Regions from separate parts of the Sphingobacterium sp. UBA7253 genome, predicted to be linked through region 3. Evidence: riboswitches for the same ligand, from Rfam matches in the RefSeq annotation. Region 3 holds a riboswitch; each other region holds the start of a gene.
The links. Region 3 has a riboswitch for S-adenosylmethionine ahead of metE (5-methyltetrahydropteroyltriglutamate--homocysteine S-methyltransferase). Riboswitches for the same ligand answer to the same signal wherever they lie in the genome.
Positions count from the first base shown of each region.

Region 1: another riboswitch for S-adenosylmethionine. It lies ahead of B2X72_RS09365 (O-acetylhomoserine aminocarboxypropyltransferase/cysteine synthase family protein); the one in region 3 lies ahead of metE (5-methyltetrahydropteroyltriglutamate--homocysteine S-methyltransferase).
Region 2: another riboswitch for S-adenosylmethionine. It lies ahead of metF (methylenetetrahydrofolate reductase [NAD(P)H]); the one in region 3 lies ahead of metE (5-methyltetrahydropteroyltriglutamate--homocysteine S-methyltransferase).
Region 4: another riboswitch for S-adenosylmethionine. It lies ahead of B2X72_RS12095 (5-oxoprolinase); the one in region 3 lies ahead of metE (5-methyltetrahydropteroyltriglutamate--homocysteine S-methyltransferase).

Region 1 covers NZ_DKSP01000096.1:33,604-41,495, forward strand. The annotation lists gene B2X72_RS09360 (homoserine O-acetyltransferase family protein) at 1-597, opposite strand, end outside; gene B2X72_RS09365 (O-acetylhomoserine aminocarboxypropyltransferase/cysteine synthase family protein) at 631-1,941, opposite strand; SAM riboswitch class I at 2,203-2,315, opposite strand; gene B2X72_RS09370 (FUSC family protein) at 2,497-4,524, opposite strand; gene B2X72_RS09375 (TonB-dependent receptor domain-containing protein) at 4,867-7,317, shown strand; partial or broken gene B2X72_RS09380 (glutamine synthetase type III) at 7,426-7,892, opposite strand, start outside.
Region 2 covers NZ_DKSP01000077.1:44,578-52,469, reverse strand. The annotation lists gene B2X72_RS07715 (OmpW/AlkL family protein) at 81-746, shown strand; gene B2X72_RS07710 (DUF2723 domain-containing protein) at 896-3,922, opposite strand; gene metF (methylenetetrahydrofolate reductase [NAD(P)H]) at 4,187-5,143, opposite strand; SAM riboswitch class I at 5,214-5,316, opposite strand; gene B2X72_RS07700 (hypothetical protein) at 5,534-6,385, opposite strand; gene rimM (ribosome maturation factor RimM) at 6,489-7,013, opposite strand; gene B2X72_RS07690 (30S ribosomal protein S16) at 7,133-7,654, opposite strand.
Region 3 covers NZ_DKSP01000028.1:31,274-39,165, reverse strand. The annotation lists gene B2X72_RS02055 (sensor histidine kinase) at 1-1,631, shown strand, start outside; gene B2X72_RS02050 (response regulator transcription factor) at 1,734-2,423, shown strand; SAM riboswitch class I at 2,610-2,713, shown strand; gene metE (5-methyltetrahydropteroyltriglutamate--homocysteine S-methyltransferase) at 2,792-5,104, shown strand; gene B2X72_RS02040 (hypothetical protein) at 5,205-5,735, opposite strand; gene B2X72_RS02035 (helix-turn-helix domain-containing protein) at 6,158-6,748, shown strand; gene B2X72_RS02030 (hypothetical protein) at 6,780-7,145, opposite strand; gene B2X72_RS02025 (single-stranded DNA-binding protein) at 7,320-7,715, shown strand; gene B2X72_RS02020 (hypothetical protein) at 7,769-7,892, opposite strand, start outside.
Region 4 covers NZ_DKSP01000119.1:118,873-126,764, forward strand. The annotation lists gene B2X72_RS12065 (hypothetical protein) at 324-1,412, opposite strand; gene B2X72_RS12070 (hypothetical protein) at 1,409-2,104, opposite strand; gene B2X72_RS12075 (hypothetical protein) at 2,421-3,449, shown strand; gene B2X72_RS12080 (hypothetical protein) at 3,481-3,789, shown strand; gene B2X72_RS12085 (DKNYY domain-containing protein) at 3,806-4,432, opposite strand; gene B2X72_RS12090 (hypothetical protein) at 4,596-4,901, shown strand; gene B2X72_RS12095 (5-oxoprolinase) at 4,932-5,195, opposite strand; SAM-I-IV-variant riboswitch at 5,263-5,356, opposite strand; gene B2X72_RS12100 (DUF3050 domain-containing protein) at 5,567-6,337, shown strand; gene B2X72_RS12105 (TolC family protein) at 6,560-7,879, shown strand; gene B2X72_RS12110 (HlyD family secretion protein) at 7,879-7,892, shown strand, end outside.

The sequences.
Region 1 (7,892 bases), on a different contig from region 3:
AACTTTCAATCCTTTAGCTCCACCATCAGGGTGATTGGCGTAAAAGGTTCGATCAGTTGTAATGGCCAGACGTTGACTTTCATTGAATGCAATACCCCATGGTGAGTGGACGGCATTTGTTCCAACCACGATGAGATGGTTGATGGCTATACTGTGCGATACGGCCCATTCCAATGCTTGTTGACCGCCTAATGACCCCCCGATAAGGATCTCTATTTGTTTGATTTCCAGGTGGTCCGCAAGGACTTGATGTGCGTGAACCAAATCCCTCACTGTGAATTCGGGGAAAGATAGGTAATAGGGTTGTCCGGTTGCTGGGTTTACAGATAGCGGATTACTGCTATTATATGCTGATCCTATGACATTGGCACAAATAATATAATAATCGTTTGCATCAAACAACTCACCTGTTCCAAAAAGACCGGACCACCAATCCAGCACATCTGCATTGGCCGTTAATGCATGGCAAACCCAGATCACATTGCTGCGATCTGCGTTGGGTTTGCCAAATGTTTCATAACTGATTTGTAAATCAGTAAGCTCTCTTCCATTTTCAAATACAAAAGGCTCCGGGTGCAGATATATATGCTTACTCATTTCACGTTTAAGTTTTAAGCCGAAAAAATCTGATTATTTAATTTTATCAAAAGCTTGTTGTAAATCAACTTTGATATCATCAATATGCTCTATTCCTACAGAAAGACGTAATAAGCCTTTGAAGACTCCGGCATTGGCTTGATCTTCATCACTCAATTGTTGATGGGTTGTAGCTGCTGGATGAATAATCAATGACTTCGTATCACCAACATTGGCTAAATGACTGATCAATTCTAAGCTGTCGATAAAGCTATTGGCCTTTTGCGCTGCGTCACCTTTAAGCTGGAAAGAAAGTACCGCGCCATAGCCATTTTTAAGGTATTTTTGTGCGTTAGCGAAGCTCGGAGAGCTTTTTAATCCCGGATAGTTTACTTTTTCTACCTGTGGATGCGCCTCAAGCCATTTTGCGACCTCTAAAGTGTTGTCTACATGGCGTTGCACCCGCAAAGACAAGGTTTCAAGTCCTTGTAATAATAAAAATGAATTGAAAGGGGAGAGTGCTGGTCCGAAATCCCGGAGCCCTTCCACACGCGCCCGAATGGCAAATTGAATATTTCCGAATGGTCCGCTTTCACCGAAAACTTCGGAAAATACTAAACCATGATAGCCTTCAGATGGTTCGGAAAATTGCGGGTATTTTCCATTGCCCCAATTGTAGTTTCCGCCGTCGACGATGACACCGCCAATGCTTGTGCCATGTCCACCGATCCATTTAGTTGCCGATTCAACAACCACATTTGCACCATACTCCAGAGGTTTAAATAAATAACCTCCGGCTCCAAAAGTATTGTCGACGATTAATGGTAAGTCATATTTTTTTGCTACGGCAGCAATTTTTTCAAAGTCGGGAATATTGAAACTTGGGTTTCCGATTGTTTCAACATAGATTGCTTTTGTTTTATCATCAATGAGCGCTTCAATTTTATCGGCTTCGGCGTCTGTTGCAAAACGAGCTTCGATGCCTAGGCGCTTAAAAGAAACTTTAAACTGGTTGAATGTACCGCCGTATAAGTTGGATCCCGCAACAAAATTGTCACCACTTTCCAAAATATTATTTAAAGCTATAAACTGTGCCGCCTGGCCGGATGCAACAGCAACAGCTGCAACTCCACCTTCCAGTGCCGCAATACGTTGTTCGAAAACATCCGTAGTAGGGTTCATAATCCGTGTATAAATATTACCGAACTGCTTTAATGCAAATAAGTTTGCGCCGTGTTCGGCATTTTCAAATACAAAAGATGTTGTTTGATATATAGGAACTGCTCTAGATCCCGTAGTAGGGTCAGCGACTTGGCCAGCGTGAACCTGAAGAGTTTCGAATTTTAAATTTTTGTTTGAAGACATAATATATCAGATTTTAAGGGTTCAAAAAGAAATTGCAAAGTAAAAAGAGAAGCATACACACCTCCTTGAAGGGTCTGTTAAATCTTTATCCAAGAAAACGGAAATGATTTTTAACAAGCATGGAAGTGCATATGCATACGCATTCGCATTCGCATCGATACAATTGTACGATGGGTTACACTTTCGCTTATCGTGCGGTTCACTTGTGTTGAACCTGAATTTTTAATGGACTTCAGTAATTTAATAATCATTGTCTTATGTCATTTATATGCTCCAAAACGATATTGTTTTGGACAGGAATTGGCACCTTTTCAAACAAATTGAAGGTTGCCAGTGGGTCATTGAGCCAGTCTCTCGCCACTTCTTTATAAATCAAGACCTACTGATTAAGGGAGGTGTTGATTAGAAATCTTCTTTCGAAGACGATACAAATATAAACTCTTTTTTTATTAAAGCAAAAGAAAAGCTGTTTTTTAGTTAAAGGAATTTTGAATAACATACGGATCGGATCGCATATTGTTCGATGAAACTTGATAAGTAACTGTCAATCGGGTATTATGATTTCTTTAAATTGATCCGTTCTGCAGTTTGATTTAAATCTGTTAGGAGAGGTTTAAGCGCATCGATTCTACTATGGATATCATAGGCGAGGTGGCGATTCGTCTTTTTGTTTAACGATAGCGAGAGGCCCACCAAATGGGAATTGACCTGATATGCGAGTGCCTGAAAATGGTGAATATGTGACCAATCCATCCATTTGTGCTCGGGTTCTTTTTTCATTTGATTAATGGCGTCTGAAAACAGGGCCATGGCGGTCTGCGCCTTTTTACGAGCCAGTCGTATATCAAACGAACTTTGTCTTTCGTCCGACAGACGGTTATTGATGATCTGGAAATAATGCGCGTTGTAAAGGGATACCTCTTTTGCCAGCTGAACCATGCCTGTGCTCTGGCGTACAGGTATCAAGAAATAACCCGCTATAGCCAAGAATGCTCCAATCAGTGTGAAAAGTATTCGGCTGCCTAAAATGAGATTGATGTTGCCTTCGAACAGATTGAGTGCAATCACAATTCCCAAGGTAATGAAGATGACACTGACCATATAGTTAGATCGGTTGAACAAAAAGAATCCAAAAAGACCCAATGCAGCTATGGTTAGGAGTGCTGGAAGAAAATGAATAGAAATTAAGCAGAACACACCAACTATAATACCCGAGAATGTACCGACAATACGTTCTATATTACGGGTTTTTGTCATTGAAAATGCTGGCCTGGCAACAATAGCGATCGTCAGTAAGATCCAATAGGTATATTTAAAATCCAAAAATAAAATACCGATCAATGCACCTGTTCCAAAAAGAAGAGCCATCCGAACCGCAAATCGAAAAAGCGGATTATTCAGATGGAGTTTACTTTTTAGATCAGCGAGATTACGTAATGGTCGACTGATAAATTGTTGGTACTCGCTGGTGTCAATCTTATCCTGAATTTCCTGATTTTGATAAAAAGCGACCTGGATTCTGTTGAGTACATCAATAATTGCTTCGATGTTGCTTATGATCGAACATAATATACCTTTTGCTGGATCGGCCTGTTGTTCTTGAATTTCTTTTAAATCCCGTAAGAGGGCATTAATTTTAAAGTTATTATGGTATAATTGATGTGCATACCGGAACCTCTTGTTGGGTTGTGAAAAGCTATCGATTTCTAACGCTAATAATTTGATTGTGTGACGAATTAAGGGGAGGCTGCCCGTGTCTGCAAGATTTTTGCGAATTGCATCGTAGTCATGATCAAGCGCAATAATTAACTCATGGAGGTCAATTAATCCATAAACCTGACTGAGCCAATAATTGCTTTTATGCCACTGTTGGCTTATGATTTTTTTTTCTCGAAACAGAAGAGACCTGATTTGTTCCTGCTGTTCGCTGATCTGGCCATGAATTTTTCCTACGCGACTGTACGTAATATTCAAAGGAATATCGGGATCGTAAGACTGTGATCGTATCAATAGAAATTGGGACAATCCATGAAAGCCATTAGCCATGGCATGTTTTAAAGAGCGATAAGGTTGTATATAGGCTTGTAAAAGGCTAAAAAAGTAATATATTATGGACCCTGTTGTAATCTGTAAGCTAACCGCAAAGGGGTGTTGTGGGGCCATTCCGATCACAAAACTCATGAGAATCAATGTCATGTTTCCAATTGCAGCATAGCGGGCTCCAAAAATGCCGTATAAGGTGCATATAAAACCGGCTGACGCTAGCACGATAACCAAGGGCCAATGATAGGGAAATACAATAGCTGTAAACAATGATGCAATAAAGAAGGTGGGAATACATACCAGAGCTGAAGAAAGTTTATCTTTTCTGTTGCCAGGAGGATCGGTGAGTGTCGTTAACAACGATCCGACACCGATTCCGATAGCCGTGCTCGCTTGCGCTCCCAATAAATAGATCGCCAAACTTGGCAAAATACTGACTGCAACATTACGTAATGCGTCTCCAGCATGCTCGCCATGCATAAATCGTATTATAAGGATATAAATACGGTAGAGTCTTTTCTTCAATGATACAGTGCTCATGAATCAGTTTACTAATTTTCGATGCAAAAATACAAATATTATGCTTAATATTTTTTGTATACAATTTATTTGTTTTGAATTTTATTTGTTTTTTGAATTTTTATTTTGATTCGATGTCATTTTCCTACGATATGTTTCAGAAGATTCAAAATTATCTCGCATGATCCTATCCGCTGTAAAAGCGATCAGCGAAGGATAGGGTTTACCGATATTATTTGGTTGTCTACCGAGTGAATCGCACTACCTGTCTATTTCTGCTAGTCAACGTGTAATGAATACACGAGGTTTGTTGTCATTATTATGAAGTTGACTATCCGATCGATAGCCCAAAGAAATTACATTATGAAACCACAAAAAATTAAATTGCTCTTATTTTCTATTGTTTTATTCCTGTGTTCTAATGCCGGACCCGTTTCAGCACAGTCTGACGGGGGGAAATTACGTACTGTCGTTGTTGGGCAGGACAACAAGCCCATTGCTGCCGCAAATATTTCACTGTTTCGTAAACCCAATGATGTCTTGTTAAAAGGAACCTTATCCAACGAAAATGGAGAAATTGTGTTGTTTGCGATACCCGAGGGGAAGTACAGCTTACAGGTGTCCACGGTGGGTTATGGTACTTATCGTTCTGGGGAAATAATGCTGCGTGCGGGTGATTTCAAGGTGCTGGATACGATTCGATTACAGCTGGAAAGTAAAGTGCTGGATGAGGCGCAGGTAATTGGCAAGAAGCCATTAATTGAAAGTCACCTTGATAAAGTTGTGCTCAATGTCGAGAACAGTATTTTGGCAACCGGAAATAACGCATTGGAACTCTTGCAAAAGGTCCCGGGGGTAACTTTAGACAACAAAAAGATCAACCTACGTGGAAAAAGTAATGTGATCATCATGATTGATGGTAAGCCTACTTATCTTTCTGCAGATGAAGTGTCGCGCTTATTGGAAAATACAGCTTCAAATGCAATAGCCTCGATCGAAGTACTCACCAATCCACCTGCAAAATATGATGCGGCAGGGAATGCAGGAATTATTAATATTAAGACGAAGAGGAATACGCAATTTGGAAGTAATGTTAGTTTAAACCTCAATTTAGGGCAGGGTAAATATACAAAGGCTGATGGTGGCTTTCTCATAAACCATCGTAACAATTGGGTGAACTTATTTTCTTCCTATAACTATGCAACTGCCTTAGGCTTTAATGATTTAGATATCGATAGGGCTGTAGATACCAAAAGCGGGACGACTTTTTTCAATTCGGATTCTTATTCGAAATTCCGCTATCGAGGTCATAATTTCAAATTTGCGGCAGATTTTAACCTGGGGAAACAGGAGGTCATTGGATTTGTGGTTAATGGTAATGTAAGCAATGGTCATTCAACACGGGAGGGAAGCAATCTGATCGCTTCTCAAAAAGGAAAGCTTGATTCGGTAGTATTAGGAAGTAATTTGTCAGATTTTAAATACCATTACCTCACTTATAATCTGAATTACAAAAAGACATTTGATACCTTAGGGACTGAATTGACGTTTAATGGGGATTATTCATATTCGAAAAATAATGACAATAGCACTGTTGGAAACCATTTTTTGGACGCAAACTGGGAAGAATTTAAATCACCGCATATTTTCCGGAATGATATGCTTTCTAAGGCAAAAATATTAGTTTTTAAAACCGATTTTGTGCATCCTTTTAATAAAACGACGAAACTCGAGGCGGGGTTAAAATATAGCCGCGTAAAAACAGATAATAATTTGTTGTACGAAGATCAGGATCAGCAAGGCGAGTTTGTGCAAAATAATGGTCAAAGTAATCATTTTTTGTACAATGAAAATATAGCAGCAGCTTATTTCAGTTTAAATAAATCGTTCGGAAAGTTTTCGGTACAAACTGGACTGCGTGTTGAAAATACGAGCTCCCTAGGAAACTCAGTGACGCTTGGGCAACAAACAAAACGTACCTATACCGATTTTTTTCCATCAATATTTGTACAGCAACAAATTAATGATAATCACAAGCTTGGTGCGAGTTATAGCAGACGTATTGACCGCCCTGATTATGGGTCATTGAATCCCTTTGTGTATTATTTGGATCAATACACGTATCAGTATGGCAACCCTTATTTAAATCCACAATATACCAATTCGTATGAAGTAAATTATACCTTTAAAGATCGCTATTTACTGAGTTTGGGCTACAAGAGGACCAACGATGCAATCACTCAGGTGATAGAAAGTAATTCAGAGACCAAAGCTATTGCACAGACCGATCGAAATCTGGCTTATTTTGATTATTACAACATGAATGTCAATATACCCGTTAAGCTTTTTAAATGGTGGAGTATTTCTAACAATGCCAGCGCTTTTTATAATAAGTTTAGTTTTGATGAACACTCCGGAGCACAACGCCAATTGGAAAAGTTATCGTTCCAGGTAAGTTCCAATCATGATATCCGAATTGGGGAAACAACAAACCTGGAGCTGACGGGCAATTATTTCTCGCCAGCAGTATATGGCGTATTTAGTTTTCAGTCTTACTATGGCATTGATCTAGGTGCAGGTAAAACATTTCTTGACAAAAAATTGAATGTCAAGTTGGGTATAAATGATGTCTTGAATACAAGAGGCCAGCGCAGATTGTCGAGTTATCAGGAAAATGGATACTATCGTATACGAAATGCATATGATAGTCGGGTTATCCGATTGTCTGTTTCTTATCGTTTTGGTAATATGAATATTAAGTCAGCCAATAAAAAGGGAGGGAATAATGACGAAGATAATCGATTAAAAAAATAGGAGCTATTGTTGTGAGAGGAGATAAGGAGCAAGAGATGACGAACGTTCCCCTAAAACAAAAAGAGCCAGCAATATCGCCGGCTCTTTTTGTTTTATTGGGAAGTTATCTTAACTTAAAAATAAGATCTCTCTCAATTTTGGAAGAGGCCATTTTTTGTCATCAACAATTTTCTCCAATTTGTTGACATGATAACGGATCACATCGAAATATGGTTTAACTAATTCATCGTAAGCGATTGATCTCTCACGTACATCATCAATTTGGTTTGCTTTTTTACGTTCTTGACGCATTGCTTCAGCTTGCTCCAAGATGGTATTTACGTGTGTTGAAATACGTTCTACAAAGTTCAATTGAGAGCTGAATGCTGCTTGTGCCAGACCCAGGTCTTTTAATCCTTTGACGTTTTCAATCAATTCATTTTGATAAATGAAACATGCCGGGGCGATTTGGTTGTTAACCATCTCTTCGATGACACGCGCCTCAATTTGTAATTTTTTATAGAAGTTTTCAAGCAAAATTTCGTGGCGAGCTTCTGATTCACGTTTGGTATAAATACCTAGTGATTCAAACAGGG
Region 2 (7,892 bases), on a different contig from region 3:
CATTTTTCAACCTGATTATCGTCACTCTTTTGTCGTGATTTTAGCAATAGTTTTACAGCAAACAAAATACCCTTAATGATATGAAAAAGCTACTTTTAATTGCACTGACACTCACTCTAGGCGCACTAAGTTTACAGGCACAAACAATCCCTAATCAACGCTGGCAAATGAGACTCAGAGGTGTGACAGTCATGCCAAACGAATCGGCCAATATTAATACTATAGGCGGAGACGTCGACATCAATACAAAATTTATTCCTGAACTGGACTTCACTTATTTCTTCACAAAAAACATTGCGGCGGAATTGATTCTTGGGACTACAAAACATAAAGTTAATACAACCGGCTCAAATTTAACTGCCATTGGTGGCAGTTCATCCAGCAATGTCGATCTTGGCAGTGTATGGCTCCTTCCTCCGACACTGACAGCTCAGTATCATTTCTTCCCCGATGGTGCCATTAAACCTTATGTAGGTGCAGGAATAAATTATACAATATTCTATAGCGTCAACGCGGGACAAACGGTAAAAAATGTAAAATACGATAATGCTTTCGGTTTTGCGACTCAGCTGGGAATTGATTTTAAGCTATCTGAAAAATATTTCGTGAATTTGGATGCGAAGTATATTCTTTTAAAAACAGATGTCAATGTTGATGCATCAAATCTTGCACCTAACTTATCCATACCGGCAAAAGTTGACATCAATCCCTTCCTGCTCGGCTTTGGCGTCGGCATGAAATTCTAATCATTTGGCTCATTCCCTATCCTATATGTATCGAGGCCTCTTCCAATATTTTAGAAGAGGCCTCATCTGGTTTTTTTACCTCAAGTATAGCAGTCAATTTGCCGTTTAGGCAGACTGCATAAATTTGGTTCAGTATGTCATCAAAATTATTATACTCCGTACCAATTTTGATATTGCTGTCTCAAGCGCTCAACACGTGCCAGTCGCTTGGTATCTTTTGCTTCCAATAAAATAGCCTTGTACCGGTCCACCGAGTCCAAACCGGTCTGAATATCATTCCACTCGAAGCTCAGGTTTTTCTTATCCGACACCAACTGATGTAGATACTCCATATTTTCAGCAACATAATCAAGGTTTCGGTCCATCATCCTGTTGGCTAGCTGAGGTTGTCCCGAACGATATAGACTGTCGATAATATCGGCATAATTGATGGCATCCGACATCGCATATACGCGATCGGGTAATTGATCGTATGCTTTTTTCGCTACTTCCCCAGCTTGTTTGACCTGACCATTGGCCAAGAGCATCCGGGCGGCTTTTCCAAATATATCACGAGCGTACATACTTGTAAAGCGAAACGAATCGGTATCTAAATACTGTGCATTTTTAACATTGCCCCACTGATATGTATGCATAATATTGTTATATAATGCTTCCATGTTAACTAGCCCGGCCTGCTCATTTCGTTTTCCTGTCGACTGATCTGTAGCAGCGACAGGCATCAATCGGGAAGTAAAGCCCTCATTGACCAGGTATTTATCCAAGCCCAATTTAATGTCACTTGGCAACATGTTCGAAAAATATATCGGTCTGTCCCAATGGTTATTTTCAAGCACCGATAACAGGGTTAAATCCGCCCTGGTCAGATGATCATTCGGAATTTCCCATTCCATTGCAGAAACAATAGCACTCTGAAAATAAGCCGGAACCGCATTTTTCTTAACCACCTCCTCTTTATCAACGCGCAATTGGACTTTCTTGGAAGGGAAATAGTTTTCCATATCACCTGAATTCAGCTGAACTTTATACTCCGGATCATCCGATGTGACAAACTGCAATAATTGCTGTATATCCACCGCATTATCAAGCTGTCTATCCACAAAAGGGATATAATCACGAACGCCTTTTTTTGTCTTTTCAGCTGGGATCGTCACGGGAAGACCTGCCGCTTGATACGTCGGTTGCTTCGCCTGCTGCATATACCAATCGCCAGTCAGATAACTTAATACCACAACCCGAACATCCGGACGTACTCCTTCCACTTCTTGCAAATACCATACAGGAAATGTATCATGATCTCCATAGGTAAATAGAATAGCATTTGGAGCGCAGGATTCTAAATAATTACGTGCCATATCCCTTGCCAGCGATTTTTCAGAACGATTATGATCATCCCAATTTTGATGGGCCAAAATAATGGGACCGCCCAATAAAGCGAAAGAAATACCTGTCGCTAATGCATACCGTGTTTGTACAAAACGATTGAGAAACCGAACAAATGCTATTGCTCCCAGTCCGATCCAGATCGCAAACGCATAAAAAGATCCTACGTAAGCATAATCTCGTTCCCGAGGTTGCATAGGAGTTTGGTTGAGATAAACAACGATCGCTATTCCCGTAAACACAAAAAGTAAGGTCAAGACCAAGGTATAAGGTTTATTGTTTCGATACAACCAGATCGCTCCGGCTATTCCCAGTAGCAATGGAAGGAAAAAATAGGTATTCCGGCTCGGGTCATGCTCCTGTGATTGGGATATTTTATCTTGCCCTCCCAAACGCCAATTATCCAATGGTTTAATCCCCGACAACCAGTTGCCGTCACTATAGGTCCCATACCCTTGCCTGTCATTCTGCCTACCGACAAAATTCCACAAGAAATATCGGGTATACATATCACCCAGTTGAAAATTAAAAAAGAACTTAAAATTATCCGAGAACTGTGGCTGCTGCCCCTCCTTCAAATTGAGGTAACTCCTATAATAAGCCTGATGGGCTCCATCTTGACTATATATGCGGGGAAAGAAAGTTTCCTTATCAAACGTATACTTATCGACCTGACTAAAAGGAATATACCCTGATTCATCTTTGCGATAACCGGTTTTACTCTCGACACCAACGACTTGTGAATCATAATTGGGTCCTTTGAGTAAAGGTTCCCGGATATATTGCTCCCGGCTCAGATAACCCAAAAAAGAAAACACATTGTCCGGCGCATTATTGTTTAACGACGGATTGGCTTTTCCACGGATTAAAACCATGGTATAGGAGCTATAACCAAATAGAATAAAACAAAAGACCAGCAGCCCGGTGTGCAGTGTGTATTGCCGCTTTTTATAAGAATAATATAGCCCATAAATGAGGAAGCACCCCAACAACAGACAAAAGAAGAAGATACCTGAGCCAAAGGCTAAACCTAATGAATTTACAAATAAGAGGTCTACCTTAGCTGCGAGACCGACCAACCATTGAATAATTCCCCACAAAACAGCCCCCAAGATCAGCACTCCTACCAAGAAAGCTTTTATTGTACCTTTCGCATTAACCTGTCCTGCTCTTCTGAAATAGACAACCATCGCTATAGCCGGAATTGCCAACAGATTTAATAGGTGCACTCCGATCGAAAGGCCCATAACAAAAGCAATAAACACCAGCCAACGATCGCTACCTTCCTCATCTGCACGGACTTCCCACTTTAAAATTGCCCAAAAAACAATCGCAGTACACAATGAAGACATCGCATATACCTCGGATTCAACAGCCGAATACCAGAATGAATCACTGAAGCAGAAAGCCATTGCACCAACTAAGCCCGCAGCAAAAATTTGGAAATAATTCGATAATTGAACTTTCTCTTGCCTGTTGAGTATCTTTTTGGCAATTGCTGTTATTGTCCAGAATAAAAATGTAACAGTAAGCCCACTGCAGATTGCGGATCCAATATTCATCCAATAGGCGATTTTACCTGCATTACCCAAAGCCAGGTTGGAAAATATATTCTGAATAAGAAGAAATAATGGTGCTCCCGGTTGGTGTGCCACTTCCAGCTTGTAGGCACAGGCAATAAATTCACCACAATCCCACCAGCTTACCGTCTTTTCAACGGTGGAGATATATACACATGTAGCAATTAGTCCGCAAGCAAAGCCGAGTAGAGAATTTAATCTAGTGTACGTCATAAGGTCAATTTGGTCTATTGTTAAAATCTTTTTTAGCACTTTAAGTTAAAAAGTTATCCTGACTCCAATAAGTTAATTAACACTATTTAACACAAGTATCTGACTATAAACAGGCTATTAAACCAAACAGGCTATTAAACCCTAAATATAGAGATCGACCTAAACCACACTATCAAAATTCTGGACATATTTTAGGCTTTCACAACGAATACTACCATAAAAAAAGGGAGCTTATGCGCTCCCTTTTCGTTTTATTTTTATGAGTTAGGCTAGTTTTTCAACAATCTTCTTTGTTGGACCAGGATTACTCATCGTATAGAAATGTAATACCGGAGCGCCAAATTTAATCAGCTCCTGACATTGTTGCACCAACCACTCTTCACCTACTTGTCTAACGTCGGCATTCGTTTTACATGCTGAAACAGCATCGCTCAGTTCCTCCGGAATATCTAAATGAAATATCCTTGGTAGGGTAACCAACTGTTTTTTCGTTGTCAGTGGTTTCAATCCTGGAATAATAGGCACATGGATTCCATTGTCCCTACATTTTGTTACAAACTCCTTATATTTTTCAACATTAAAGAACATCTGAGTCACAATAAACTCTGCTCCCATATCGACTTTTTGTTTCAGGTATTTAAAATCAGTATTGAAATTTGGCGATTCAAAATGCTTTTCGGGATAACCCGCTACACCGATGCAAAAATCAGTCTTTTCCGATGTGATAATGTCTTCATGCAGATACTTTCCTTTATTCATATCAGTTACCTGTTCCAGTAGGTCTGTTGCAAAGGCATGTCCACCATCGGTCGGTATAAAATCGGCATCGCCCTTACGTGCATCGCCCCGCAATACCAAGACGTTATCTATCCCCAGGAAGTTCAAATCGATCAATGCATTTTCAGTTTCCTCTTTTGTAAAACCACCACATATCAAATGGGGCACCGCATCTACTTTATATTTATTCATGATTGCAGCACATATCGCCACTGTCCCAGGACGTTTACGATAGGAAACGCGTTCCAGTAATCCACTCGCATGCTCTTTATAGATATAATCTTCCCGATGGTAGGTTACGTCGATAAAAGGAGGTTTAAACTCCATCAGTTCATCCATGGTTTTAAAAATACTTTGGATGCCCTGCCCTTTCGCCGGTGGCAATAGCTCAAAAGAAAACAATGTTTTTCCTTTGGCATTCTGGATATGATCGATAATCTTCATTAAAAAACTGTTTTTAGTTTGGTTGGCTTACATCGAAACGCACACGTCGAGGAATCGTTTATCTACATGTAACTTATCTTTCCCACATGGAGTAGGGTAGAATTTAGCACCTTGAACAATACAGGTTGCTAAGGCTTCAACGGGTCTAGTCCCTCGGCCTTTCTCTATAAGCGTTGCTAATATCGTTTTAAAAAATCAAAAGACAAAAATATTTTTTCGAAAAAGCAAAAATAGCGGCAAAAAGATTGCAATAAATACGGCTTCAGGTTTATTCCCAGGCAACAACAGGAATTTAGGCTCCACCAAATATAAAAGACTCTAAAAAAAGATAAAATTAACGATCGCGGATCATCGACAGCGAAGAGATTGACTACGTCACAACAGGATCGGCTAAAGATTCGTTGCTAGGGAATTCCGTAGATTTTTGAGATAAAATGTAATCAGTAAGAGTCCCGTAACATGGTACTCCTCTTTCGATCCATATTTAAAACCATCAAATAAATATTTGTAGGCGATTAATGCATTTTTTTCGTTGTAAAATAACTCTTTCCAAGAATCGGGAACATCTGCCCATGCCTTGAGCACAATGCCATTCTCAGCATAAATAATGGGTGATTCAACACCATCCATTCGATAATCGTGATGTGTGCCTGAACTTGATATGTGCTGGAAATAAGCGATAGAATAATCTACAAAATTCAATGCCCTGGCTTTTATCTCCATTTCACTTTCTGATTTTACAGGGGCATTTCGCCATAGATTCACTTGGCTATCAAATTTGCTCGGGGTCTCCCGGATAGGGGTTTTATCTAACGCAAAGTTGATATAAAGTTTTTCACTTGTGGGCACACGTGCTGAGCTAAACTGTGAAAAATCACCTCTCAGCTGAACAAAATCGTTTTTTACCTTAACAATATCCAAAGCGAGACTACCCTTTTTCTCATCGGTCAATTCTAATCGATCGCCGTCGAATCTATACTTACCGAAGAGTAGGATATCATCGATCGCCATGACAAATTTGTCTTTATCATGGAGGGAGAGAAAGGACCGGTATATCGTAGGGTCATTACCATAGACATCTGCCTCCACATTTTGGGGTGATTCTCTTTTTACTTTATGATACTCCTCATTTGAATAGCCCAATATCATTTGGTAATTGCCTTCAGGAAAGTCCTTTTTCTTCCCAAAGAAAGCACAAGAAGACAACGAGAATAGGAATAGCAGCAGTAATAACGGTTTCAAAATAAATCAATAATTATGGCCAGTAATAATATACAGACCAAGATAAGAAATTACTGCAATAATTCGTGTACCGCTATTTATTTGAATAAGCTTGGGGATATGCTTATTCTTTATAAAGATCCACCAAGCCTTCTGGCAATTCAACTTCAATGATCTCCTCTTCGCCATCGATTCCTAAGATCAAATCATCGGACAATGGGAACATCAGTTCTTTGCCATCCATATTTACCGAAGCGACAAATTGTTGTGGAAATTCCTGAACATCTGTTATTTGCCCCAATTCACCATGGTTTTCATCAATCACTAAAAAACCGATTAAATCAGTATATCTAAAATCATCTGGATCGCGCTCGGGCATCTTATCATTGGAAAGATATAGCTTTTTACGTACAAGTACTTGAGCCTTATCGATATGATCCACATCCTCAAATGTCACATACGCTGTACTATTTTTTTGAAATTTAATGGTATCAACAAAATAAGGAACAAGTTTTTTGTTCACTTCCACAAAGACAACATCGATATTCAAACTCTCGTATTCCTCGAATTCAAAAAATAGTTGTACTTCTCCTTTAAGACCTCTTGTTTTACTGATGTAACCGATGTAAAAGCTTTGATCAATAGTCATATATTTCGTATTTAGCGATTAGCTGTGAGACATGATTTGGCAAACGATTAGCCTATTGGCTGTTTCAAAAAAAGCCGGCTCAAGATTGAGTCGGCTTTCTCGAATACTTTATGAAAGAATTAACCTTCAGTTTCTTCTGATGCAGGAGCTTCAGTCTCTTCAGCAGCAGTTTCTTCCGCTACAGGAGCATTTTTAGCAGCTACAGCAGCAGCTTTTTCTTCTTTTTTCTTAGCTTCAGCCACTAAAGCAGCTTTTTTAGCTTCAGCTTTAGTTTGTGCTAAACCATCTTTTTTACCAGAGATTCTTGCATCATTAGCTTCAGTCCAAGCTGTAAATTTAGCTTCAGCAGCAGCTTCATCAAAAGCACCTTTTTTCACACCACCTTGCAAGTGTTTTTTGTAAAGAACACCTTTGTAAGAAAGGATAGCGCGAGCAGTGTCAGTTGGTTGAGCACCTTTATTCATCCAATCCAAAGCTTTTTCAAAATCCAAAACGATAGTTGCTGGATTTGTGTTTGGGTTGTAAGAACCAATACGTTCGATGAATTTACCGTCACGTGGAGCGCGAGAATCCGCTACGACTACGTGGTAAAAAGGACGTCCTTTTTTACCGTGTCTTTGCAATCTGATTTTAGTTGCCATTTTTTAATTTTATTTTATGTATTCAACATATCCCCCGAGCTTCATACTAGAGGGGATGCAAAGATAGTTATTTTTTTCTAATCATCATTATAATTTAATAAAACTTCACTGAAAACGACAGGGTTAGCTCTTTCAACAAGCTCTTTCAACCGTAATACCTGCCCCTTAGACCTTCATCTTTTCTTGCTTCCATACGGAAGCTACAACAAACTTTTCAAAAATCAAGACAAAAAACAGT
Region 3 (7,892 bases):
AACGTAACATTGAAAAATCCAAGCAGGAACAGGCCAAACAACGTCTGTTGGCCGAGCAACTCGAAATACAGTATAGAATTGAAGAATTAAAAAACAAACAACATGTTGTTTTCTCAAACTTCAAAGAGCAAGAAGACCAATTACGTGCTTTGTATCCAAATGTAATTGAAATCAAAAATTCCTTTTACGAAACATACATCAAAAGACCGGAGTACCAGAAATTTATCAAATTTTCTGTTTCAAATGAGCTTACCGACGATAATCTGGTACAAGCTTTTATCATGTTAAATGCGTCCAAAGTAGATGATCAGGTGAATGGGAAAGATGACAGCACGCGGTTTGTTATCCCACTAATGGACCCATTGGTCAATCAACAGACAAAATTCAGGGTAGCCACCTTACCACCAAGAGAGAATGCAAAACTTGCAAAAACCATCTCTGATTTGGAAAAAAGGCTCGATGTGCTAAACAGAAAGAATTCTTGGTCCGGTTTCAACGTTTACGACTCCGTTGCTATGCTCGGTGGTAAAAAGGCAGATTACATCGAAGATGTTGCTATTGGAATGGAGCTAGCAAAGCGTCCTTTAAAGGATCGGTTGAATGTCATCATTGTCCAGGAACTGATCAAAGATGAGTTGGCTCAACGCGATATTAAAGCTCCTTTTAATATTGAAATATGGAGTACAAACAATATATTACTAAATAATATTTTAAACGAAGCCGCTCTAAATAACCCGACAAATACAACAAAATACTCGACCGCACTTTTTAAAGGTGATATCGGTGCTGCGCCAGGGAAATTAACAATCTATTTTCCCAATAAAAAGGCGATAATCGCAGATAATATGGGCTATCTGTTACTACCTATGCTGGCACTACTTTTCTTGTTGGTGGGTTGTTTTGCTTATACACTGATTATCATCTTCAGACAAAAGAAAGTTTCGGAAATGAAAACAGATTTCATCAACAACATGACGCATGAGTTTAAAACACCTGTTGCAACAATTATGATTGCCAGCGAGTCACTTAAAGATCCAGACATCAATGCCGACCATAAGCGCGTTCAGAAATTGGCTAATATCATCTACGACGAAAATGTTAGACTCGGAAATCACATCGAACGTGTGCTTGACCTAGCCCGATTGGAAAAGGAAACATTAAAGTTAGACCAGGTGGATGTGCATATTAATGATCTTGTCTCAGCAGTTACCGACAGTATGCAGTTAAGGATGCAAAATATCGGCGGAAAATTTTCCATAGATCTAGCGGCGGCGAAAGATGTTGTTGTTGGTGACGAGCTGCATTTTTCAAATGTATTTTATAATCTACTGGATAATGCAATTAAGTACAACAAAGGAGATCTGCATGTGAATATTCAATCCAAAAATGTTGGTGATACCATTGTTATCACCATTGCCGACAACGGTATTGGGATGAGTCGGGATCACCTGCAAAAGATTTTCGACCAGTTCTACCGTATTCCAACTGGAAATGTTCATAATGTCAAAGGATTTGGTCTTGGCTTAAGTTATGTCCAGGACATCCTGAGAAGGCTGAACGGAAAAATTACAGTTAAAAGTGAAAAAGATAAGGGCACGACCTTTGAAGTAATTTTGCCTATTAAAAAATAAAACGTTCCTTTTTTGTATATTTCCTCTTTAAAAAATTTCAAAGGTTGAGGAAAACTGATTTATCAGTATCAAGGGACATTGGTGAAAATTAATATAATCATTATGCAAAAGATATTATTAGCAGAAGATGATCCTAATTTGGGGGATCTTTTAAAAGACTATCTCGAATTAAAGGGAAAATTTGACGTCACATTATGCACGGATGGAGATGAAGCGATTTCTCAATTCAAAAAAAATAACTACGACCTCTGTATTTTCGATGTCATGATGCCAAAAAAGGACGGATTTACAGTTGGACGTGAAATCAGAAAAACAAACAATACTGTTCCTATTATCTTTGCCACAGCAAAGGGGATGATGGAAGATAAAACCGAAGCCTTTGAATTAGGGGGAGATGATTATATCACAAAGCCTTTTCGAGTGGAGGAATTATTGCTCCGCATCAATGCTTTGCTGAAGCGCAGTGTTCGAGACAAAGAAGAGGAAGTGGTTGCTGATAAATTTGAAATTGGTGATTATTTCTTTGATTATACAAGTCAGCAAATTTCTTACAAAGGACAGATGCAAAAACTATCCACTAAAGAAGCGGAACTACTGCGCTTGCTTTGTTTAAAGAAAAATGATGTGCTGACCCGGGAAGAAGCTTTATTAAAAATTTGGCATGATGACAACTACTTTACGGGTAGAAGTATGGATGTATTTCTCAGTAAACTTCGTAAATATCTAAAAGAAGATAGTAAAGTTGAAATTGTCAATGTGCACGGAAAAGGTTACAAACTTTTGGTGAGCTAAAAGAATGGGGAATGAGAAACAGTCATTCCCCATTTTTTATGCTACACAGCGTATTGAAACATGACATACACTAAATCACGGATGAAAAGAAAAGAACAAAACAATTTTATCCTTAGTAGAATATAAAAAATTGACGCACTTTTATAAAAAATTTGCATTTCAAAAAGAAATGTTCTAACTTAGCGTCGCTTATAGAGAAAGGCAGAGGGAATAGACCCGATGAAGCCTTAGCAACCTGTCCCTTGACAAGGTGCTAAATTCTACCCTACTTGATATGGGAATGATAAGCCGAAGTCACCGAATTCTAGTGTGTCCTTCTCTCTCTAGCAAGAAATATAGTTGAAAAAGAAATATTAAAAACATTCATTATGTTATTGACTAACAATTTAGGTTACCCTCGTGTGGGCGCGTTCCGCGAATTGAAAAAAGCCAATGAGGCCTATTGGGCTAAAAAATCTTCTGTTGAGGAATTATTGGACACAGCAAAAAAAATTCGTGAAGGCAATTGGAAAACACAAAAAGATGCTGGAATAGATTTGATCCCTTCCAATGATTTCTCTTTTTACGATCAAGTATTGGATTTAACCCTTACTGTTGGTGCAATTCCTGCTCGTTACCATTCTTTATTGAATAAAGTAGACAACAATTACAGCTTAGATCTATATTTTGCCATGGCGCGTGGTTTCCAACAAGAAGGAATCGACGTGACTGCAATGGAAATGACCAAGTGGTTGGATACCAACTACCACTATATGGTGCCAGAATTCACAAAAGATCAAGAATTCAAATTGACGTCCGAAAAATTCTTAAATGAATATAACGAAGCAAAATCATTGGGCATCGATACTAAACCAGTTCTATTAGGTCCTATCACTTACCTTTTGATCGGTAAAGAAAAAGAAGCTGGCTTCGACCGCATCGATTTATTGGATAAACTTGTTCCAGTATATGAGCAAATATTAGCTAAACTAGCTGAGGCCGGTGCGCAATATGTTCAGATTGACGAGCCTTTCTTAGCATTGGATTTAGATGCTAAAGTAAAAGCTTTATATCAACCTACTTTCGAAAAATTAGCTGCAGCAGCAAAAAATATCAAATTAATCGCGACGACTTACTTCGAAGCTTTAAAAGACAACGAAGATATCGCAGTTAACCTACCTATCCATGCTTTACATTTGGATTTGGTACGCGGTGAAAACCAATTGGATACGGTACTAGCTAAAGTTCCTGCTTCATTAACATTATCTTTGGGTATTGTTGAAGGCCGTAACATCTGGAAAAATGATTACGAAAAATCATTGGTTAAAATCAAACAAGCTGTTGATGCATTAGGAAAAGACCGTGTATGGGTAGCTCCTTCTTCATCATTGTTGCACGTTCCTTTCGACTTAGACAATGAACACAATGAGCAATCGCTACCAGCTGAAGTAAAAAACTGGTTAGCATTTGCTAAACAAAAATTAGCTGAGGTAAAAGACTTAGCCGTATTAGCAGAAGGTGAAGTTGATGCTGAAACAGCAAAACGCTTCGAAGCGAACAAAGCTGCCGCTGAAAGCCGTCGTACTTCTCCACTGATCCACAAACCAGAGGTTAAAACACGTACAAGCAATATCACTGATGACGATGCGAAACGTACTTCAGCATTTGCTGACCGTAAAGCAGCGCAACAAGCGAAGTTCAACTTGCCGGCATTCCCTACCACAACTATTGGTTCATTCCCGCAAACGAAAGATGTTCGTAAATGGAGAGCAGACCTGAAAAAAGGTGCTATCACGCAGGCAGAGTACGATAAAGCAATCGCAGAAGAAACTGAAAACACAATCCGTCTTCAAGAGCAATTGGATATCGACGTATTAGTACATGGCGAATTCGAACGTAACGACATGGTTGAATACTTCGGTGAACAATTGGCTGGTTACGCTTTCACACAAAACGGCTGGGTACAATCTTACGGTTCACGTTGTGTAAAACCTCCGATTATCTATGGTGATGTATACCGTCCTGAAGATATGACTGTCCGTTGGTCTTCATACGCTCAATCATTGACTAACCGTCCGGTTAAAGGTATGTTGACTGGTCCAGTTACCATCTTACAATGGTCTTTTGTACGTAATGATCAACCGCGTTCAACAACGACTTACCAAATTGCATTGGCGATCTTGGATGAAGTACAAGCGCTGGAAAAAGCAGGTATCAAAATCATACAAATCGATGAACCAGCAATCCGCGAAGGATTGCCGCTACGTAAAGCTGATCAAAAAGATTACTTGAACTGGGCAGTACGTGCTTTCCGTGTTTCTTCATCAAATGTAGAAGACGATACACAGATTCACACACACATGTGTTACTCTGAGTTCAATAATGTAATCGAAGACATCGCTGCAATGGATGCTGACGTCATCACGATTGAGACTTCACGTTCTCAAATGAAATTGTTGAATGCTTTCGCCGGTGATTTCAAATATCCAAACGATATTGGTCCAGGTGTTTATGACATTCACTCACCACGTGTTCCAAGCAAAGATGAGATGGTAGATCTATTGCGTAAAGCAAAAGCAGTAGTTCCAGCAGAACAACTTTGGGTTAACCCTGACTGTGGTTTAAAAACTCGTGCTTGGCCAGAAACCAAAGCGGCTTTAGAGTCGATGGTTGAGGCTGCGAAAATCTTAAGAGCAGAATAATTCTTAAACTATATTGATAAAGCCCTAGATGAAATTTCATCTAGGGCTTCTTTATTGGACCTTGGTTCGAAACAAAAACCGTCATCCGGATAATGTAAGACTATTTTCGGGTGTTCTTCTTTTCTTTCTTGTTTTCCTTTTCTTTCCCGTTCTTAATTTCCTGTTTCCCCTTAATCCGATCTTCAATCGACTTCAGGCTTGACGAAAAATCAAGATCAACATTCTCAAGTTGTGCCATCTTTAACGCCTTCAATGCCTTTTTATATTTTCTCAATTTTTCAAATAAAAGTGCTTTCTTGATCCATATCCCTGCCAAGGGCATCGCCGGAAGTGTCAAAGCAAATTTAATCGTCTTTTTTGCAGCTTCATACTCCCCCATATCGATCAGTGTCTGAATGAAATAAGGATATACCTCCAGTGCCTGCACATTATGCACCAAAGCTTCCTGGAAATACCTTTTTGCCTGCTCATAGTCCAATAGCTGTTCGGCATGAACTCTTCCCATCAAACACAGCGCCATTGTATTGGACTCATCATAAGACAGCGCATAGGATAAGGATTCCATGGTCTCCTCCAAATACATTGGATAGTTATCCAGTGCCTGAAGGACATATTTATTTACTGAATTCATAAAATTTTCTAAAACATAACATTCATATCCAGCTTTCACAATCATCTTGAAAGTAACTGGATTTCTAAAACTCCATAATAAGCTAAGCATATTGGAACAGTGGGCCACCATTTAGAGAGCCAATTTTTAGCCAATATCAACGTGGGTTACTTAACGTATTAAAAAAGAAGATTAGGAAAGGGCCGTATTCCGAAGAATATTCCCGAGAATCTTCTCTGTGGACGAAGCGGGATTTTCTAATATTGCAAACATATTCTTCCGTTTTTATTAATTACTCTGTTAAATTGCAAAGATTCAAAATATTTACCACATTCCCAAAAACTTTTGATTATTAATCTGTTATATCTCACAGCACGATATTGGCATATTATTGTCGCATCAATTTTGCTGAAATTCAATGACTATTTCCCCATCTTTGGACTATGGAAAGTCAATCAGCTAATCAATTAATCAAACTATCAAGAAAACGTAAGGGACTAACGCAGCAGGAACTCGCCGATCAGGCGGGTGTATCGCTAAGAACAGTGCAACGCATCGAAAAAGGCACTGAAGAAATCAGTGGATTTAGTCTCAAACAGATCAGTCAAATCTTAGAAATACCTTTAGAACAACTCATTATGCCAAATGTAAATCAAATCAGTATCGACAACAATCAAACAGGAAGTATTAAAGCGCTATATTTAGCATCGCTCACCTTTCTGGTCAATCCATTATTAGGATTATTGGTCCCAGCGATTATGGGCTATACGAAGCAAAATAAAGACGCCTTTTACAGTAAGCACCTAAAAAAAATAATTGTAATACATGCTGTTGGACTATTTTTTCTCGGAAGTTTCATAGGCTATATTATTATTGCAGATTTTTTTAAGATTTCACTACCGTCTTTTTTAAGCGATATATTCAATAGCGCCTATTTTTTACTCATCCCAGTATGCTACTACATATTGATTCTAACCTTCACTATTTTTAATTATATCACAATAAGGAAGGCCAAGCTCAGTGCTGCAAACTAAACCAATACAAATGAATTTGTTGCGTTCAAAATCATAGCGGTTTCTTTTGAACGATCAATACCCAATCATTCTCCAGCAACAGATAGCCTGTTTCATAAATAAAGTTATAGGTCTGTCCCTTGTTATTGGAAAAAGTATGTGTATGGAACTTAAAATCAAATCCCAATCGCTTTAACTTTTCCCGTTGTATCTTGATCATACCCTCCCCACTCAACGCTTCCAATAAAATACGACGGTTTTTTCGTAGGATATTATTCACATTGCGCACCATATTGGTCTGGTCGCTATTTAATTTATTGTTATAGGCGTTCCGGCAAGCATCATCACAAAATCGCTTGTCAGAACGACCATATATACCCTTGCCACATTCAAGGCAGACTTTCTCGACAGAACTCATAACAGAAGATTAAACGACAACAAACGGTTACAATCGACTATAGTCGAATACAAATGGTAAATAGACGACTATAGTCTTTTCTCCGCCCCACCTTTGCTTAAGATCATCTGGCATCAATAGCCAATGACCGTCAACTAAAATAAGAATTATTAAAAACATTTAAAAATTAGACGCATGAGCACATTACGCAACAAAGTACAATTGGTTGGTCATTTAGGAAACGACCCATTAATCAAAACAACTTCCACCGGCACCAATTATTCCGTATTACGTCTCGCCACCAATGATCTCTTCAAGAACAAAGCCGGCGAGTGGGTTGAAGAAGTTCAATGGCATACACTCGTGGTTTGGGGTAATCAAAACAATACCATTGAAAAGAAATGCCAACGTGGGACCAAACTCATGGTTGAGGGCAAACTCACCTATCGTAATTATGAGAATGCAGATGGGGTAAAACAATATGTCACAGAAATTAAAGTAGATAATTTCTTGGTTTTATCAGAGTCAAACGGTGCCAAAGAAGACAGCCCAACACTTCCGGACGAAAATGAAGATGACCTCCCCTTCTAGTAGGGTCGGCGAGGTAGATTTTTCAAGCCTCTACCTCGTCGATTGTTCACAACTTATTTTGTTAGGCTTGCTGTCAACGCTCTTCCTAGGTTCTCAGCATAAGCCTTCCATAATTTGGCATCTTCCGGTGTAAACTTAGAAACAGCTTCAGTTTCTTTGGTCGCCCATTCCTGTCGT
Region 4 (7,892 bases), on a different contig from region 3:
CGTACCTGCCCCTCCATATACGGTACAGCGGCCTGCCTGAGCGTCAGCTTCTACTTTCTCGTACGCTGTAAAACAAAGGTAGTATGGAAAATAGGCCGGCGCAGGTGTAGCGAAATGGTTAATTTGGAAAGTGCACCTGCCTCTATTGGATTTAAATAACGACTGGGATGTAATGAAGATGTAGTATGCGAAAAAAAGATCCGCAGAGGATTCTTGGTAAAACGGTCAGTTTTCGCATAATTAGGACTGTTTTTGATGGGTAGAATGAACACGTTTAGGAGGTGTAGCGGTGGCATACCCCCTGTTTTTTAAATTTTTATGTTTTATTTATTTAATTCAGGAAACTGTCTATTCAGTTCGTCAAGCATCGTATTCAATACCTTGCGGATACGGAGCGCTGTATGAAATTCGGCACTTTTGTCCATTCGGATCAGGCTATGTGCCGAAAGTAAGGTGCCTTCCCGCGTTTTGACAAGCCTGGAAAATACTTCGGCAACTTCTTTTTTCTCCGAAGACCACATAATATTCGCTTTGACAATTATATGCATCCAAAGTTTGAGCTCTTTGCCATTAAAATTGCTTTGAATAAATTGTTGGGGATAATCCTGCATTGTTGCTGATGGAGAGATTTTTTCATCCTCCATGTACCCGCGCATCAACTTGAGCAAGCTCCTACGGTTGCTATCATATGCAAAGTCCGGGATACAGGAGAAGTGTTTGGGGAAGCGTAACAAGGCATCCATAAAGGATGGGTCTGAATTGTAAAGTTCTTTCCAGCGATTGAAGAAGCCCATGTGGTTAAAATTGAAATTGACCATCAGAATCAAAAAGCGGTAATGCCAGTTTTTACTCTGGCGCTTGTCTTCAGCCAATTGGCAAAGTGATTCGATCATTTTGGTTAGGTAGTCCTGATGTCGGTATTGAATATAGGGAATCTTGCCATTTTCAAATAGGCTGTCCATACCCGAAAGGATCTCGGTGAGATAGGCTTTAGGTATGCTTTTCTGAGCCAACTTATCCAGAATATAGGGCATATGTTCGTATACATATTCATGCAGCCTCAGATAATAATGCTCTGGCAGCGGCGTACAGGGATCAATATCTTTTTTAAAGAGCTGTTCGATTCGCTCAAGTAATTCTTCTAAGGCAAATAGCGCTGCAGAACTCACAATTTTACGCACGTTACAGAAGCTATACAACAAAGAGTGTAGCCGCAACAATTGAGTATGGTAGATTTGGATAGCCTGACGTGCATTATTTACCTGAATAATCTCCCGATGGGCTTGTAGTGCCAATGCAAAATTAGTATTGCAGGCCTCGGTGATCTCACCCAAATGGTTTGGAATATCTTTGTTATCAAGATAAACCAAGGCTTCTATGAGCGTTGTCAGCTTCTGTAAACTTACGATCATCTATACCTCCTTTTGATATCCTTATGGTACCATGGCCAGCCAAATCTCCCGGGATGCATCTGAAGTATGAGTGAATCTCCTTCATTGGTCTGTTCATGTAGTTGGGGATTGACATTAATCGAAACTTTTTCTTCCTCACCTTCATAATTGAACGAAAACCATAGTTCGTATAGGTCACAGCAAGCAGGGCATTTCTGGATAACAATGGCGGGTATGCGTACAGCTTTTGCATTTGGGATATGCTGGCAATTAGCCATGATCAGCAGCATACGGATATACCAGGTACATGCAATGATCATGATGGGAAATTGGATCCCATAAAGTTTGAAAAGGTCTGTCTTTCTCCAGAAAAACAGATGTGCCATTGCGCAGATGATAAAGGCTGTCGGTATGCCCTTTTTTACAGCTGTCCAAAAGGGTTGTGAGCTGATCAGCAGCTGGTAGGGAAGGCGGTCAAATAGTGCTATGCTGCTGACCTGAATACAGACAAAAAAGATAACGAAAAGCTGCATGACGCGTTCTTGGCCACGCATTTCCAGAAATGGGATAAGAATGATCATTGCCCCGATGCTATAGACGCGCTCGCTATGTGACCGGGCCCAGAAAATCCCATATAAGGTAATCAGTACAGCAATTGCAATAAATACATAATTGCGGCTAAATAGCAGTCTAAATTTCTTTATCGTCCTCATGATTTATGGTTTAATAATCAGTGAAGTTTTACGCTATAAATTTACCCACTATAGCATGAAATTTCAGTGAATATCCCAACCATTTCAATGAAGGTCAATTTTTTACAATGAGGGCTAATTTCTTGACAGCGAAATAGGATTTTCTAGCAACAAAGAATTAAATTTTTCATCCAGCAGGGGAATTATTTGAACCGTAAAACGATGCAAAAGCATTGATTTAAGTTAGTTGGACATCGTTTAATAAATAATTGGCTAAATTTATATAACAAAAATAAGTATGTAAATTTTAATAGCGTTATTAAAATGTCGTCTGTACATGAAAAGTTTTAGCAAAAATAGATATCAGGATAATAGAACATTGACGGTGCAGTATCCCGATGGGATCTGGCAGTTGATTGCATCTTTCATTTTTGGAGGATTCTGTTGGTATCTGGGCTATCGGGGCGCCTTGGCGGAATGGCTTTTAGACTGGCCGGTAACCTATAGCTATCTATTTTTTGTATTGATGGTAGCGATTATTTTCTTTTATATACGATTGGTTATCGTAATATTAGACAAAAAGCAGAACTGGCTGGTTAACCCCGAAAAACGCGCCGGTATGCAATTATTTTTTTGCTGCATACTTCCGACGCTTTTATTGTTCTGGATCATTGGCCCCGATCCACAGGCGAAGGATGAATGGCTGCTGTTTCCTTTAATGGTCATATTTAGCGGTATTCTGGTCCTGAACATGTCCTATACAGTTTATTTCTACGTCGCTGTTTACCACAGGCAAAAAATATTGATTTTAGAACAGAAAGAAACTATCCTGCAGCAGGAATCAAGAACGATAGATCTCCAGGAGCAGATTGAGCTGCTTTCTCCGGGCATCGAAGAGCTGAAAGAGATCCTGGAAACAGCAGGGGAAGATAGAGATGTGGATGCAATGGATGAAATAGACTTAGCTCTGTTAAGATCCATGGATCTGGAACAGGAAGTATTCCTGCTCAATAATAAAATCTTGTCCCAAAAGATATCCTATAAGGATATCGGGATTTTTACTTATAAAAATGGTATAGTCAGCCTTTATTTAAGAACTGCGATGGACGAAAATCTGACTTGTGGCGAGCAGCGCAGCTTAAAGGAAGTTGTCAATAGCACGAAGGGATTTGTACAAAAGATAGACCGGGATAAGGCTATACCTTTGGATATGATCCAAGCTTGCCTGCAACTGAAACGGGGCCGATTGCGTATCCTGCTCAAAATCCCTTTTGAGGGAAGGTATAATTTTGAGGTATCCGATAAAATTGCAAAACATATCAGAGAATGGGTCATGATGCAGGTGCCAATAGAAAAGGAGCAATAAAATTGAATAGATGAACTTTAATAGATAGATTATGGAAAAAGTAAGGGACAATACCTGGAAATGCCGAGCTACTGGTAAAGTTGGATTTCCTTCTTTAATTGAGGCGCAATGGGCAATGCTTCACTTTAAGTTCAGATCCCGGATGAAAAACAAACTGGATGGTAAACGTATCAAACACAGGATGGGTAAAGATGCCTGCAAAAGGGCTTATTATTGTAAGTTCTGTAAAGGTTACCATATTACCACTTGGGAAAAAGGTCACTTTAATAATTACAAGACCAAAGCCGAATCCTGGGAGATACCGAAAGGATTAGGAAATTGGAATTATTCAATAGAATAATCCCGTGGTCTATTTTCTATTCTAATTTTTTTCCTCTATAATATTCATTCCAGCTATCCTTCGCATAACCTTTGCCCAGATATTTAAATGTAAAAGCAGTTGCATCTTTTATCTCCTGACCAAAATAATAGACTTTCCAGCTATCTTTGCTGTATCCATCACCGAGAAGAACAAAGCTTTGGTCGGATACATCTTTTAGTCGATTGCCTCTATAATAGACATTCCAACTGTCTTTGGCATATCCTTCATCCAGTATTTTAAAGCTGGGCGCAGAGACATCTTTAATCTTAACGCCACGATAATAGGCATTCCAACTATCTTTGGCATATCCCCAACCAAGTGATTGGAAAGAATGTGGCGATACATCTTTAATCTTAACGCCACGATAATAGGCATTCCAGTTGTCTATTGCATAAGCATTGCCGAGGTCTTTGAAAGATCGTGCATCGACACCTTCGACCATCTTATCCCTGTAGAAGATCCGGTTGCCTATGTTGACATAATCGTTTTCTCTGTCATGTCGAAACGTCGTCTGAGACGTAGATCTTTTATTGTGACGACCTTGTTGAGCAATACTTTTCTCCAATATACATAGCAATGCAAAGGAAATAACAAGCATATTTTTTAAGTGGATAAAGGCCATAATGTATCTGTTTTATAATATGATATTTATATTGAATCCCTCCTTTATGACCAAGATAATTCACCGAAGGTTTAATCATTTTATCATTTTATTTCTCGTTATCCTTATCCGTTTCAAATGCAACTATTTTGGAATCCAAATATTTTTTTGTATATTGCTGGTTATGAGTTTTAAAGAAAAATTAGAGAACTGGCGCACGTCAATCAATCGCGCCGGTAGTGGTGAGGAATTGTATATTTTGCTTTTGAACTATAAAAGGTTTATCAACAAAAATTGGGTGGACGATTTTGGCGATCCGGGCAACTGGAAATCGGAATTAAATCAGGTCATCAGCAAAGTAAGAAACAAGGTGGATGTAGCAGATATCAGAGCCTGCCAAGATTTATCGTCCTATCAGGACGATGCCCGGCAGACCGCACATTCACTCAATCATACGTTAAAATATCATCACTCATTGACAAAAGGGTAGGCTAGGCCTACCTTTTTTTGCCGATAACGATTACTGTAAAGGAATCAGGACATTCTGTTCCAAGCGTACAGGGACATGCTTCACCGAGGTAAAACCGTCTTCCTTGGAAATGATGTTGGAAAGATCCAATCCTCTTTTGGAGAACGTACTGATCAAAGCTGTTCTAAAGGTTGCCTTGGCTGAACCCCAGCCTTGTCCCAAAATGGTGTCATTGTTGAGCTGTATCAGTTCATCTGTTGAGTAATAACTGAATTTTTCCAGTAAGTGTTGGTAAAGATTTGTTGTAGTAGCCATACAATTTAAAAATTTAAAGGATTAAACCATAAACTGTATCCAGATCTTGTTGGGGAAAATAATCGTTCAGCGACGTTTATTTTGGTCGAAACCCGTATTAATTTACCACCGCGGTGCCTGCACTCGGTTGGTATTGCATCATGCAATTCTGAATACTCTACAAATATAGTAGATTATTTTTTATAATAAAAAATATTTTTGTTTTTAAGGGTAAATGGGCGTTAGCAACAGGAATACGGAGGTCAAAAGCGAGGCGCGTGGTTGGCTGTGATTTGGTTATGAAGCGGATAGCTGGGCGAAAAATTTATCATGTTACTGTAATCTCATCGAAAATACTTTTAAAAATAGAGATAAGACAATACTTTTGCGCCATGAATAGAATTGCGGAAATTAACGAATACATTGCTGCCGAACGCGAGGTATTATTGCAACACCCTTTATATCGTAAGATCAAAACGATCAAGAATCTACGTTCTTTTACAGAAGGGCATGTGTACGCTGTATGGGATTTTATGTCTTTACTAAAAGCTTTACAGATTAAATTGACCTGTACGACTTTACCTTGGTTTGCGAGTGAGCATCCATCAACACGCTATCTAATCAACGAAATTGTATTGGCTGAGGAGTCGGATGAATACATTGATGGCCGCCGTTTGAGCCATTTTGAGATGTATCTGGACGCCATGGATGCCATGGGTGCCGACCTTCATCTGGTCAACAAATTTATTGCTCAAGCCAAAAAATCGAGCAACATATTCGATGTCATTGCAACGACCACATTGGACAAGCGGATCAAAGACTTTTTGAATTTTACATTCGAAGTGATTGCTGAGGGCGAGGTGCATAAAATTGCTGCAGCATTTACATTTGGACGCGAAGATCTTATCCCGGGAATGTTTACCTCTATTTTGGAAGAAATTAAAACAAACTTTCCTACAGCCAATCTGGATAGCTTTATTTATTATTTTCAACGCCATATTGATCTTGACGGCGACGAGCATGGACCGTTGGCGATGCAGATGATCACAGATCTTGCGAAGGACGATGAGGTTAAATGGACGGAAATGAAAGAGATCAGTAAAGTTGCGCTACAAAAGAGAATCCAGTTGTGGAATGCAATAGAAGATTCCTTATACGGATAATCTATTATTATACCGTCGAGAAAGGCCTTTCAAATCATGATTTGAAAGGCCTTTTTTATGTGCTGTAAAAAAGGATATTGTAAGGACTTCTTGGCAGATATTGGTCTTTTTGTTTGAATTGATGAAAAAATGTCTTTTTTCCATAACATATTGGCGTTTGTGAAGAAATCCAAGTTCCAATAAGTGTCTAAGTTTGCAACGCAAAAAAATTACATAGCACACGTGAACTTTTTTCCTCCCTATTGGGCAAAAGGCATACTAACCATGGGATTGTTAGTATGCGCTATTTCGGACACCTTCGCCCTCGATTCTTTGCGTATGTCGCTGAAAGACATGATCGACAAAGCACTACAAAACAGTAAATACATCGAGCAGTCCTATTTGCAGCTCAAAGAAACTGAGGTGGCAGTACAGCAGCAACGCATGGAGTTGCTCCCTAAGATTTCCGCCAGAGCTTCTGCTAGTTATGCAAGTAATATGCCTGTATATGACCAGGGGCTTTTAAATAAACCTTCCCAGCATGATATCATTCATTACTTGTACGATAGCGGCCTGGATTTTTATCTGAACCTCTACAATGGGCATCGGGACCTAATGAAAATAGAGTCCAAAAAACTGGAAAATGAGCTGGCTAGAATCGATTGGAAGAATGCCGCAGCACAGACGAAATTGGAGGTTTGCAATCTTTTTTTGGATTTGGAACTGTCGTATAGTAACCGATCTTTAATCGAGCAGGATATTGCTGATCAACGGGTACAGCTCAAGGAGATTGAGCATCTGTATAAGGCGGGCGTGGTATTACACAGTGACGTCTTGCGTATTTCGTTGGAACTTTCGAAGCGGGAACTGTTGCTCGTGCAGATCGGTCATGATATTCAGGCTGCAAATCAGAAGCTGCAGCTAATTGGCGGTATTACAGCAGAGATTATCCCCTTGACCGAACCTTTTAAAGTGGAAAGCCCCAGCTATGAAGCGCTTGTTGCCGAAGCGCGAAGCCATGCTTTTTCCCTTCTAAAATCCGAACAGGAAGTTGTTTTGAAGAAATTGTCGGTCAAACAGGCGCGATCAAATTATCTTCCTGAGTTGGGTTTGACCAGCACATTTACCTTTGCCAATCCACAGGTCTTCTTGTATCCCTATAATCCCAGCTGGTATAATCTGAGTATCACAGGGCTCAAATTAAGCATACCGATCTCGGCTATCTATCTCAATAAAAACGTGGTGCGCGGAGCACAGATCGCATTGGATCGACAAGAGGTAAAACACCATCATGAAGAGGAGATTCTGGAAAATCAGCTGTTACAGGCCCTGTTGGATTATCAATTGGCTATTAAGCAGCAGGACGTCTGTCAAAACAATAAGGCGTTGGCGCAGGAAAATGCACGAATTATAAAAAACAGGTATTTTAAATCATCGGCTTTGATTACGGATCTATTGGATGCTGATATGCAATACCTAAAAACACTTTTTGATCTTGAAACCGCACATATTGCGATACAGAAACATTATTATTTTATCGAATTTTTGAAGGGTACTATCTAATGAAACCTAAATC